4 regions of the Comamonas sp. UBA7528 genome follow, and region 2 is predicted to be linked to each of the others. Evidence: predicted binding sites of a transcription regulator. Region 2 holds the regulator's gene; each other region holds the start of a gene.
The links. Region 2 encodes FNR, which switches genes on or off when oxygen is low (the NO sensors DNR and NnrR bind a similar motif). Its sites were predicted from a motif close to TTGATNNNNATCAA; they were not measured.

Region 1: a site for FNR is predicted at 1,057-1,070, ahead of B3349_RS06130 (DUF3079 domain-containing protein). Genes of this name have one in related genera too.
Region 3: a site for FNR is predicted at 939-952, ahead of cydD (thiol reductant ABC exporter subunit CydD). Genes of this name have one in related genera too.
Region 4: a site for FNR is predicted at 1,444-1,457, ahead of B3349_RS16110 (oxygen-binding di-iron domain-containing protein). Genes of this name have one in related genera too.

What each region holds. Positions count from the first base shown of each region.
Region 1 covers NZ_DLMU01000005.1:62,362-64,559, forward strand. Annotated here, with positions in the region: gene B3349_RS06125 (aspartate ammonia-lyase) at 1-929, shown strand, start outside; gene B3349_RS06130 (DUF3079 domain-containing protein) at 1,163-1,372, shown strand; gene ligK (4-carboxy-4-hydroxy-2-oxoadipate aldolase/oxaloacetate decarboxylase) at 1,439-2,122, opposite strand; gene B3349_RS06140 (amidohydrolase family protein) at 2,138-2,198, opposite strand, start outside.
Region 2 covers NZ_DLMU01000001.1:274,974-277,171, reverse strand. Annotated here, with positions in the region: gene B3349_RS01265 (DUF349 domain-containing protein) at 1-380, shown strand, start outside; gene B3349_RS01260 (hypothetical protein) at 555-815, shown strand; gene B3349_RS01255 (fumarate/nitrate reduction transcriptional regulator Fnr) at 884-1,606, opposite strand; gene hemN (oxygen-independent coproporphyrinogen III oxidase) at 1,814-2,198, shown strand, end outside.
Region 3 covers NZ_DLMU01000007.1:48,642-50,839, reverse strand. Annotated here, with positions in the region: gene B3349_RS08910 (hypothetical protein) at 33-707, shown strand; gene cydD (thiol reductant ABC exporter subunit CydD) at 1,056-2,198, shown strand, end outside.
Region 4 covers NZ_DLMU01000014.1:83,399-85,596, forward strand. Annotated here, with positions in the region: gene msrQ (protein-methionine-sulfoxide reductase heme-binding subunit MsrQ) at 1-514, shown strand, start outside; gene B3349_RS16110 (oxygen-binding di-iron domain-containing protein) at 526-1,383, opposite strand; gene lptM (LPS translocon maturation chaperone LptM) at 1,567-1,752, opposite strand; gene cyaY (iron donor protein CyaY) at 1,765-2,100, shown strand.

The sequences.
Region 1 (2,198 bases), on a different contig from region 2:
TGCTGGCGGCTCTGGCCGCACTGCGCGGCGCCTTTCAGGACAAGGCCGTGGAATTCAAGGATGTGCTGAAGATCGGCCGCACCCAGCTGCAGGACGCCGTGCCCATGACACTGGGCCAGGAATTCAACGCCTTCGTCTCTATGATTGCCGACGATGAAAAGCGCCTGCGCGAATCCGCCACCCTGGTGTGCGAGATCAACATGGGCGGCACCGCCATCGGTACCGGCCTGAACGCCCCCGTGGGCTATGTCGACGTGGTCATCCCGAAGCTGGCCGAATTCTCGGGTGTGCCCGTGGTCAAGGCCGCCGACATGATCGCCGCCACCTGCGACACCGGTGCCTTTGCCGACATCTCCGGCATCCTGAAGCGCATTGCCGTCAAGCTGTCCAAGATCAGCAACGACCTGCGCCTGCTGTCCTCCGGCCCCCAGGCCGGCGTGGGCGACATTCAGCTGCCCGCGCGCCAGGCCGGGTCGTCGATCATGCCGGGCAAGGTCAACCCCGTGATTCCGGAAGTGATGAACCAGGTGTGCTTCGAAGTGATTGGCAACGACGTCGCCATCACGATGGCCGCCGAAGCCGGCCAACTGCAACTCAACGCCTTCGAGCCGCTGATGGCCTGGGCCCTGCACAAAAGCCTTCAACACCTGGCCCATGCCTGCCACACACTACAGGTCAACTGCGTGGAAGGCATCGTCGCCAACCGCCGCGTGCTGGACGAACGCATTGCCTCTTCGGTGACGCTGGTGACCGCCTTGAACCCGCTGATCGGTTACGAAAGGGCCGCCCAGATTGCCAAAACCGCTATTGCCAGCGGCAAACCCATCGGGGTCGTGGCCGAGGAACTGGGCGTAATGAGCCAGGCCCAGATGCAGCAATTGCTGGTCGCCGACAAGCTGACCATGCCCGGCGCGCTGACCGCCGCCTGAGCACCCGCGGTGCCGCCGGCCACTCGGGGCGGCACCAGGCCATGCCAACGGTCACCAATTGCGCTCGCACGGTACGGTGGCAGGCTCGTGCGGCGCCGTGCGCGCGTTGCCTGCAGGCAGGAACTGTTTGATACAAGGCAAGCAGCAGTCAATCTTCTGCCGCTTGCCGTAGCACCCAACAGCCACTGCAGCGCATACTGGCTGGGCATTCTCCCCATGCCGCGAGCGACACCATGGCCAAGAAATTCCCCAGCAACCCGCCCCACCCTGAACGCCTGTGCTGGGGCTGTGACCTCTACTGCCCCGCCACCGATCTGCGCTGCGGCAATGGCTCCGACCGCACGCCCCACCCCAGCGAGCTGTGGGGCGAAGACTGGGATGCCAGCCCTCCAGCCCCAGTTCCAGCCGCATCGGCGTCCACTGATCCGGCAGTGACTCCATGAAAAAAGGCTTTGCACCACCACGCAAAGCCCCAAAACTACCACCTTGGAAAAAACGTCCGGACTGCGCTAATCGATATAGCGCAGTCCGGCATGTGCCAGACCCTCGCGCATCTTGTACATATCCAGGCCCAGCACGCCAGTTGCCAGCAGTTCACGCTTGGCCGTTTCATTCGCCTCACGCTGGGCCGCAGCAGCCCATGTGGCGGCCGCACGTGCTGCGGGCACGCACACGATGCCATCGTCGTCGGCCACGATCACATCACCAGGAGTCACCAGCATGCCGGCGCACACCACAGGGATATTGACCGATCCCAGGGTCGCCTTGATCGTGCCCTTGGACGAGATGGCCTTGCTCCACACGGGAAAATGCATCGCGGTGAGCGTCTTCACGTCACGCACACCGGCATCGATGATGAGCCCACGTGCACCACGCGCCTGGAAGCTGGTCGCCAGCAGGTCCCCAAAATAACCATCGGTGCAAGGTGCCGTCATGGCAGCGACCACGATATCGCCGGGTTGAATCTGTTCTGCCACCACATGCATCATCCAGTTGTCGCCCGGATGCAGCAGCACCGTCACTGCCGTACCGGAGATCTGCGCCCCGACGTAAATAGGGCGCATATAGGGCTGCAGCAGACCCACACGCCCCATGGCCTCGTGCACGGTGGCCGAACCGAACTGCGCCAGACCATCGGCTACGGCCGATTCCACCCGAGTAATGGTGCGGTGCACCACTCCCAATTCATACATCACACACTCCTTGGTTCAAAGGCCTCGCACCTTCAACGACGCATCCAGACGGGGAAATACACGGCGTGCATTGCCC
Region 2 (2,198 bases):
AGGCCCATGGCGAAGCCCTGACCCAGCTGATGGACGCCTGGTCCAAGCGCGACGCGGCCCTGGTGCCGCCCGCGCAGGAACTGGGCAAGCTGAGCAATGCCTCCCGCAACAGCTGGCATGCCGCCGTGGGCGCTGCCGCCAAGGGCGAGGCGACCGAATCGCTGCTGCGCCTGGAAATGGCCGCTGACGTGCCCACCCCGGCCGACCAGCTGTCCGCACGCCGTGCACTGCAGCTGCAGCTGCTGACCAACCGCAAGGCCACGGACCCGCGCACCACCTGGGAGCAGGATGTGGCGGCGGTGCTGGCTGCGGAGCGCAGCGACAGTGCGGCCCAGCGCCTGCAAAGCGCGCTCAAGGCTTTGCTGCGCGGCAGCAAGTAAGGCAGGCGCCAGCAGCGCCAGGATGCAGGGTCCTGCGCTGCAACCGCAAAAAGCCAGCCGAACGGCTGGCTTTTTTCATGCCATTTCAGGGTTTATGGGGACGCCGAAGGCAGTGACGCGGCAGAAAGAGGCTCGCACAATGGGGCATCTGCCCGCCACAACAAGGAGAGACCCATGCTGCTGCGTCGCTGGATGTGGATTGCCTGGCCGGCCTTTCTGGCCGCCGGGGTGATGGAGATGCTGGTGTTTGCCGTGGTCGACCCGCTGGAAATGCAGTGGCTGTCGGCCTACATCGAGGTGTCGCGCCTGGGCGTGTGCACGGTGGCCTTCTTTGTGTTCTGGGCCATCATCATGATGGCATCGGCCATGACCAGCCTGCTGGCGCTGTCCCCGCAGGAGCTCAATGGCCCGCAGGCCCGCGTTCCGTCGCTGTGAGCCGGGGGCATCACCCGGCAATGAAAAAAGCCTCCGGACGGAGGCTTTTTGCATGGGGCGGAAGGCGCTTATTCGCACGCGTGCTGGCTGTTGACGATGCGCTTGAGGCCTTCGGTGTCCAGGATGCGCACATGGCGCTGCTTCACTTCGACCAGACCTTCCTCGACAAACTTCGAGAAGGTGCGGCTGACCGTCTCCAACTTCAGGCCCAGGTAGCTGCCGATCTCCTCGCGCGTCATGCGCAGCACCAGCTCGGAAGACGAGAAGCCCCGGGTGTGCAGGCGCTGCACCAGGTTCAACACGAAGGCGGCCAGGCGCTCCTCGGCGCGCATGCTGCCCAGCAGCAGCATCACGCCGTGCTCGCGCACGATCTCGCGGCTCATCACCTTGTGCACATGCGACTGCAGGGCAGTCACTTCGCGCGAAAGCTCTTCCAGGCGGTCGAACGGCATCACGCAGACTTCCGCGTCTTCCAGCGCCACGGCATCGCAGGTGTGGTGGTCGTGCACGATCCCGTCCAGGCCAATGATCTCGCCCGCCATCTGAAAACCTGTCACCTGGTCACGGCCATCTTCCGTGGCCACGCAGGTCTTGAAGAACCCGGTGCGGATGGCATAGAGCGCCGTGAAGTCTTCGCCATTTCGGAACAAGGTGCTGCCCCGTTTGATTTTGCGACGCGTGGCCACAATATCGTCAATACGGTGCAACTGCTGCTCATTCAAGCCTGTGGGCATGCACAGTTCGCGCAGATTGCAGTTGGAGCAGGTGACTTTGATAGGGGGTGGTGTCATGGCACTGACGCCTTGGGCTCCCGCTGAACGGGCCATTGGACGTAACGCTGAAAGGTTATCGGGCTGGGAGGCGAGAGAGGGGGTGCTCAGTTGTGCGAATGATATGAATCAATTGTCTCAGGAATGGTATTTGAATGTCTTGATTTGCATCAAGGCTGATTTTCCCGGGGTGCGGCACAGTGCTGGGCAGCACCTAAGGAATATTCAATGACAGCAGTAACGCCGGAGCTTTTGCGTCGGTACGACGTGCCTGGGCCCCGTTATACCTCTTATCCCACCGCAGATCGCTTTATTGAAGCATTTGGTCAGGATGATTATGTGTTGGCGCTGGAACAGCGTAAGCACCATTCTGCGGCCAAGGCGCTTCCCATGTCACTGTATGTGCATGTGCCTTTTTGTGAGGCCTTGTGCTACTACTGCGCGTGCAACAAGATCATCACCAAGCACCATGAACGTGCGGTGACCTACCTGGAGTACCTGGAAAAAGAGGTCGCTCTGCAGGTGGCGCACTGTGGCAAGGGACAGGCAGTCAGCCAGTTGCATCTGGGTGGCGGCTCGCCGACCTTTCTGTCGGATGCCGAGCTGACCCGGC
Region 3 (2,198 bases), on a different contig from region 2:
CTCCGTGGAGCGCGGTTTCCTGTTTTTTCTCTATGCAACTGAAATCCCTCGGCGCCGTGGCGCTGGCATCGCTGGCGCTGGCCACTTCCGTACAGGCCGCTGAACCCACGCCCCAGGCCGTGACCGACATGTTCCTGAAGTCCATCGTGCACATCGATGCCAAGTCCATGGAAGCCCTCAACGCCTACCTGCGCCCGGCGCGGACCTTTCCCGGTCAAGGCGATTTCATCAATGTGAAGGAAATGCTGGAAGTCGACCGCGACTACGCCAAGGAAATGGCGGCCACCTTCCTGGAAAACGTGAAGCTGAACGACGCCGACAAGAAGGCCCTGGAGCCGGCCGCCGTGCAACTGTTCGCCAACGTGCGCGATTCGCAAAAGCGCATCACCTGCACCATGGGCCAGCCCCAGAAGGTCACCGAAGGCGTGCATGCCGAGATGCTGGCCGTCAACGTGCCGTTCAAGTGCCTGGCGCCCAACCCGCCGGAAAAGGTCGTGGCCTTCCTGCAGCGCGCAGGCGCTGCCAAGTGGGACCTGGCCCAGTACCGTGAAAACGTGCAGACCCTGGCCAAGGGTTTCGAAGCCGCGCCGCTGACCCAGGTCTGGGAAGCCGAGTTCCCGCTGGCCACCGAGAAGAAAAAAAAGCCGCTGGTGTGGCAGAACAACTTCCCGCGTGAAACCATCGACGTCACGCCGCTGCAGTACTGATCAGCATTCGGCGGACCTGCACCCCTGCCGGTGGCCCCGCCACCGATGCGGTGCAGACCGCTACCGTGACCCTCGACCCCGGTGGGGCGGCGGTGTGCCATCGCCCGTCCCCCGCCGGTGCCAGCGGCACCCGCACACAAGCGCCCCTCGGGGCGCTTTTTCTTTGCCTGCATGCAGCGCAGGGTGACAGCCACATGAAACCGGCGTTAACCCTGTTGCTGTCCGGGTGAATTGATGGAAATCAACGCCGCAGTGTTTCACTCGACTACCTGAGCCAGCGTGGAAGTTGTTTTGCAGAAACCCTAGCATCTGCATAAATTTCAGTAAATACTGAAAATTCAGAAACACATGAAATCGACTGACTTCGATCAAACGGCAGGCGCACCAGCAGGCACACCCCAGGCTTCACGCCTGCGTGCCGACCGCGGCACCGCGTGGTCGGTGCTGGCGTCGCTGCTGTGGCTGCCCCAGGCGGCATTGCTGGCAGCCGCCGTGCAGTGGATTGCCGAAGGGCGGTCTGCTGAAGTCGGGCGTCTGGCACTGGGCCTGCTGGTGCTGGGGGTGGCCAAGGCGGTCTGCGACGGCCGTGGCATGCGGCTGAGCTTTGATGCCGCCCGCACCCAGCTGCAAACGCTGCGTGCCCAGGTGGTGCAGCAACTGGCCGGCAGCTCGCCGCTGGACACGCAGCGCGTGCCGTCCGGGCAGGCCGCCAGCGCGGTGGCCGAACAGGCCGAAGCCATCGTGCCCTGGCTGTCGCGTTACCAGACGGCCATGTGGCGCACGACCGTGGTGCCACTGGTGCTGCTGCTGGCCGTGGCCTGGCAGTCCTGGGTGGCGGCCCTGATCCTGCTGGTGGCCGCGCCGCTGATCCCCGTGTTCATGGCCATCGTGGGCTGGCGTGCCCAGGCCGCCAGCGAGGCGCACATGGTGCAGCTGGGCCAGATGAACGCCTTTTTGCTGGACCGCCTGCGGGGCCTGACCACGCTGCGTGCCCTGGGCGCGGTGGATGCCACCGCACAGCGCCTGCGCGCCCATGCTGAATCGCTGCGCCAGCGCACCATGCGCGTGCTGCGCATCGCCTTTCTGTCCTCTGCCGTGCTGGAGCTGTTTTCCGCGCTGGGCGTGGCCATGGTCGCCGTGTATGTGGGCTTTCACCTGCTGGGTTATCTGGAGTTCGGCACCTGGCATGGGCGGCTGAGCCTGGGCGAAGCCCTGTTCGTGCTGCTGCTGGCACCGGCTTTCTTTGATCCGCTGCGCGAACTCTCCGCCGTCTGGCATGACCGCGCCGCCGGCACCGCCGCGCTGCAGACCCTGCAGCACATGGCCCGCAGTGCCCAGCCTCTGCCGGGCGCGCTGGCGGAAGCACCCTCCCCGGTGGATGCCGCCCCGGCCCGCGTGACCCTGCAGGCACTGAAACTGCCCCTGTCGGCGGCCGCCACGCCGCTAGTGCCGGTGGATGCAGACATCCAGCCGGGCGAGCATGTGGCCCTG
Region 4 (2,198 bases), on a different contig from region 2:
CGACCGGCTGGGCGCCAATCCGGCGGAGGCGCTGATCCGCGGCACCGGCGATTGGGCCTTGCGCGCACTGTGGCTGGCCCTGGCGGTGACGCCGCTGCGGCAGTGGCTGTATCTGAACGCCTTGGCGCGGCTGCGCCGCCTGCTGGGGCTGTTCGCCTTTTTCTACGCAGTGCTGCACCTGGCCTGCTACGCCTGGCTGGACCAGGACTGGATGTGGCGCGATATCGTGGCGGATGTGCTGGAGCGCCCCTTCATTCTGGTGGGCATGCTCACCTTCGCGCTGTTGCTGGTGCTGGCGCTGACATCGCCGCGTGCGGTGCTGCGCTGGCTGGGGGGGGCGCGCTGGCAGCGTGTGCACCGCATCGTGTATGGCGCGGGACTGCTGGCCTTGCTGCATTTCTACTGGATGCGGACCGGCAAGAACGACACGGCGGAAGTGGCGGTGTATGGCGGCTTGCTGGTGGTGCTGCTGGGCTGGCGGGTGTGGGCGCGGCGCAAGCCGGCAGCCCGATAGCCGAACGCAGCTCAGGGCGTGGTCTGGTCGCCGCGGGCCAGCGAAGGGGCTGGTGCAGGTGTCGGGGGCATGGTGCGGCGGGTCGTCAGATCGATGCGGTCGCGCGGCAGCTGGTAGGCACTGGCATCCATCAGGTCAATGCCGCAGGCCAAGCTGTCCAGCCATGCATAAAAGTCCGCAATGGCCTGGGCCCCTTGGATGGGCGCGCCATGCTGCGGCACCAGCATCTCCACGTCGAGCTGGCGGGCCATGGCGGTCCACAGGCGCAGGATCTTGTTGGACACCATGTAGCGGCGGTGAAAGGCTTCCATGTGGGGCAGATGCGCGGCCAGTTCGCGCACGGGCTGGCTGGCCTGTGCGCCCGAGACCATGGAGGCACCCAGGTCGCCGGTGAACAGGATGCGGCTGACCGGGTCGTAGAAGTGGAAATTGCCCTCTGCATGCAGAAAATGCGCAGGCACCAGCCACAGCGTGCTGCGGCCCAGCGGCAGGCGGGCGCCTTCGTCCGGCACGGCAATGATGCGATCCTGGGTCTGTCCCACCTTGGTGAAATGCGGGGCAAAGCGCTCCCAGATGCGCGAGATGACCAGCATGGCACGGGTGCTGGTCAGCCACTGGTCCAGCGAGGCGATGATGTCCGGGTCGGCATGCGATGCCAGCAGATACGACAGCCGCGGTGGCGCGAAGTGGGGCGCCATGCTGGCAAACAGCCCGTGAAACGCCAGGTTGCCACCCGGGTCGATGAGGGCGCCCACACCATGGTCGATCACCAGAAACTGGTTGGACTGCACGGCCTGGCCGTCTTCTTCCACCAGGTCGGTGAACATCAGGCAGACATGCTGGGGATCGCGGTAAAGCTCGACAGCCATGGAGGCAACTCCGGTCGGGAACAGGGGAGGGCAATGTATGCCGCACCCCTGGCGTGCCGGTTGATGTGCCTCAAAAGCGAACCCGTACCACCAATTCTGGGGATGCCAGGGTGTTGGTATCTCCCCGCATTAGGGGTGTCGCCAAAAATGGTTCAAGGCGACATTGCTGCCAGGCCACAGCCCTTACTTGGCGGCGGGCTGGCCGGGCGTGTCTGCCATCGGATTCAGGGTTTCGGGCAGGGTCGCACGCTGTGCGGCGGCCGGATCGGTCGGCAGGTACAAGGGGCCGCGCTGGCCGCAGCCCCACAGGGCTGCCGTACTGGTGGCAAGGACAAAAGTCCTGATTAGAATTTGGGAAGCTCTCAACATGTGCGAATTGTAATGACCGACCTTGAATTCTTGGACCGTGCGGAACAGCTGTTGCTGGCGGTGGAGCAATCTGCCGACCGCATCAACGACACCTCCGACGCCGATGTCGACGCCCAGCGCGTGGGCGGCATGGTGACACTGGTGTTCCCCAACCGCAGCCAGATCATCATCAATCTGCAAAAACCACTGCACGAAGTGTGGTTGGCGGCTAAGGCCGGCGGCTTCCATTTTCGCCTGGATGGTGTGCAGTGGCAGGACACCAAGGGGGCGGGTGAGTTCTTTGAACGTTTGAGCACCTATGCCTCCGAGCAGTCGGGGCTGGCGCTGGCATTCACCGCCCAAGGCTGACTGCGGCTCCGGGACCCCGGTGCAAGGCCTGGGTCAGGTGCCCAGAGTCCGTGGGACATAAAAAAACCGCATGCGTGGTGCATGCGGTTTTTTTGTGC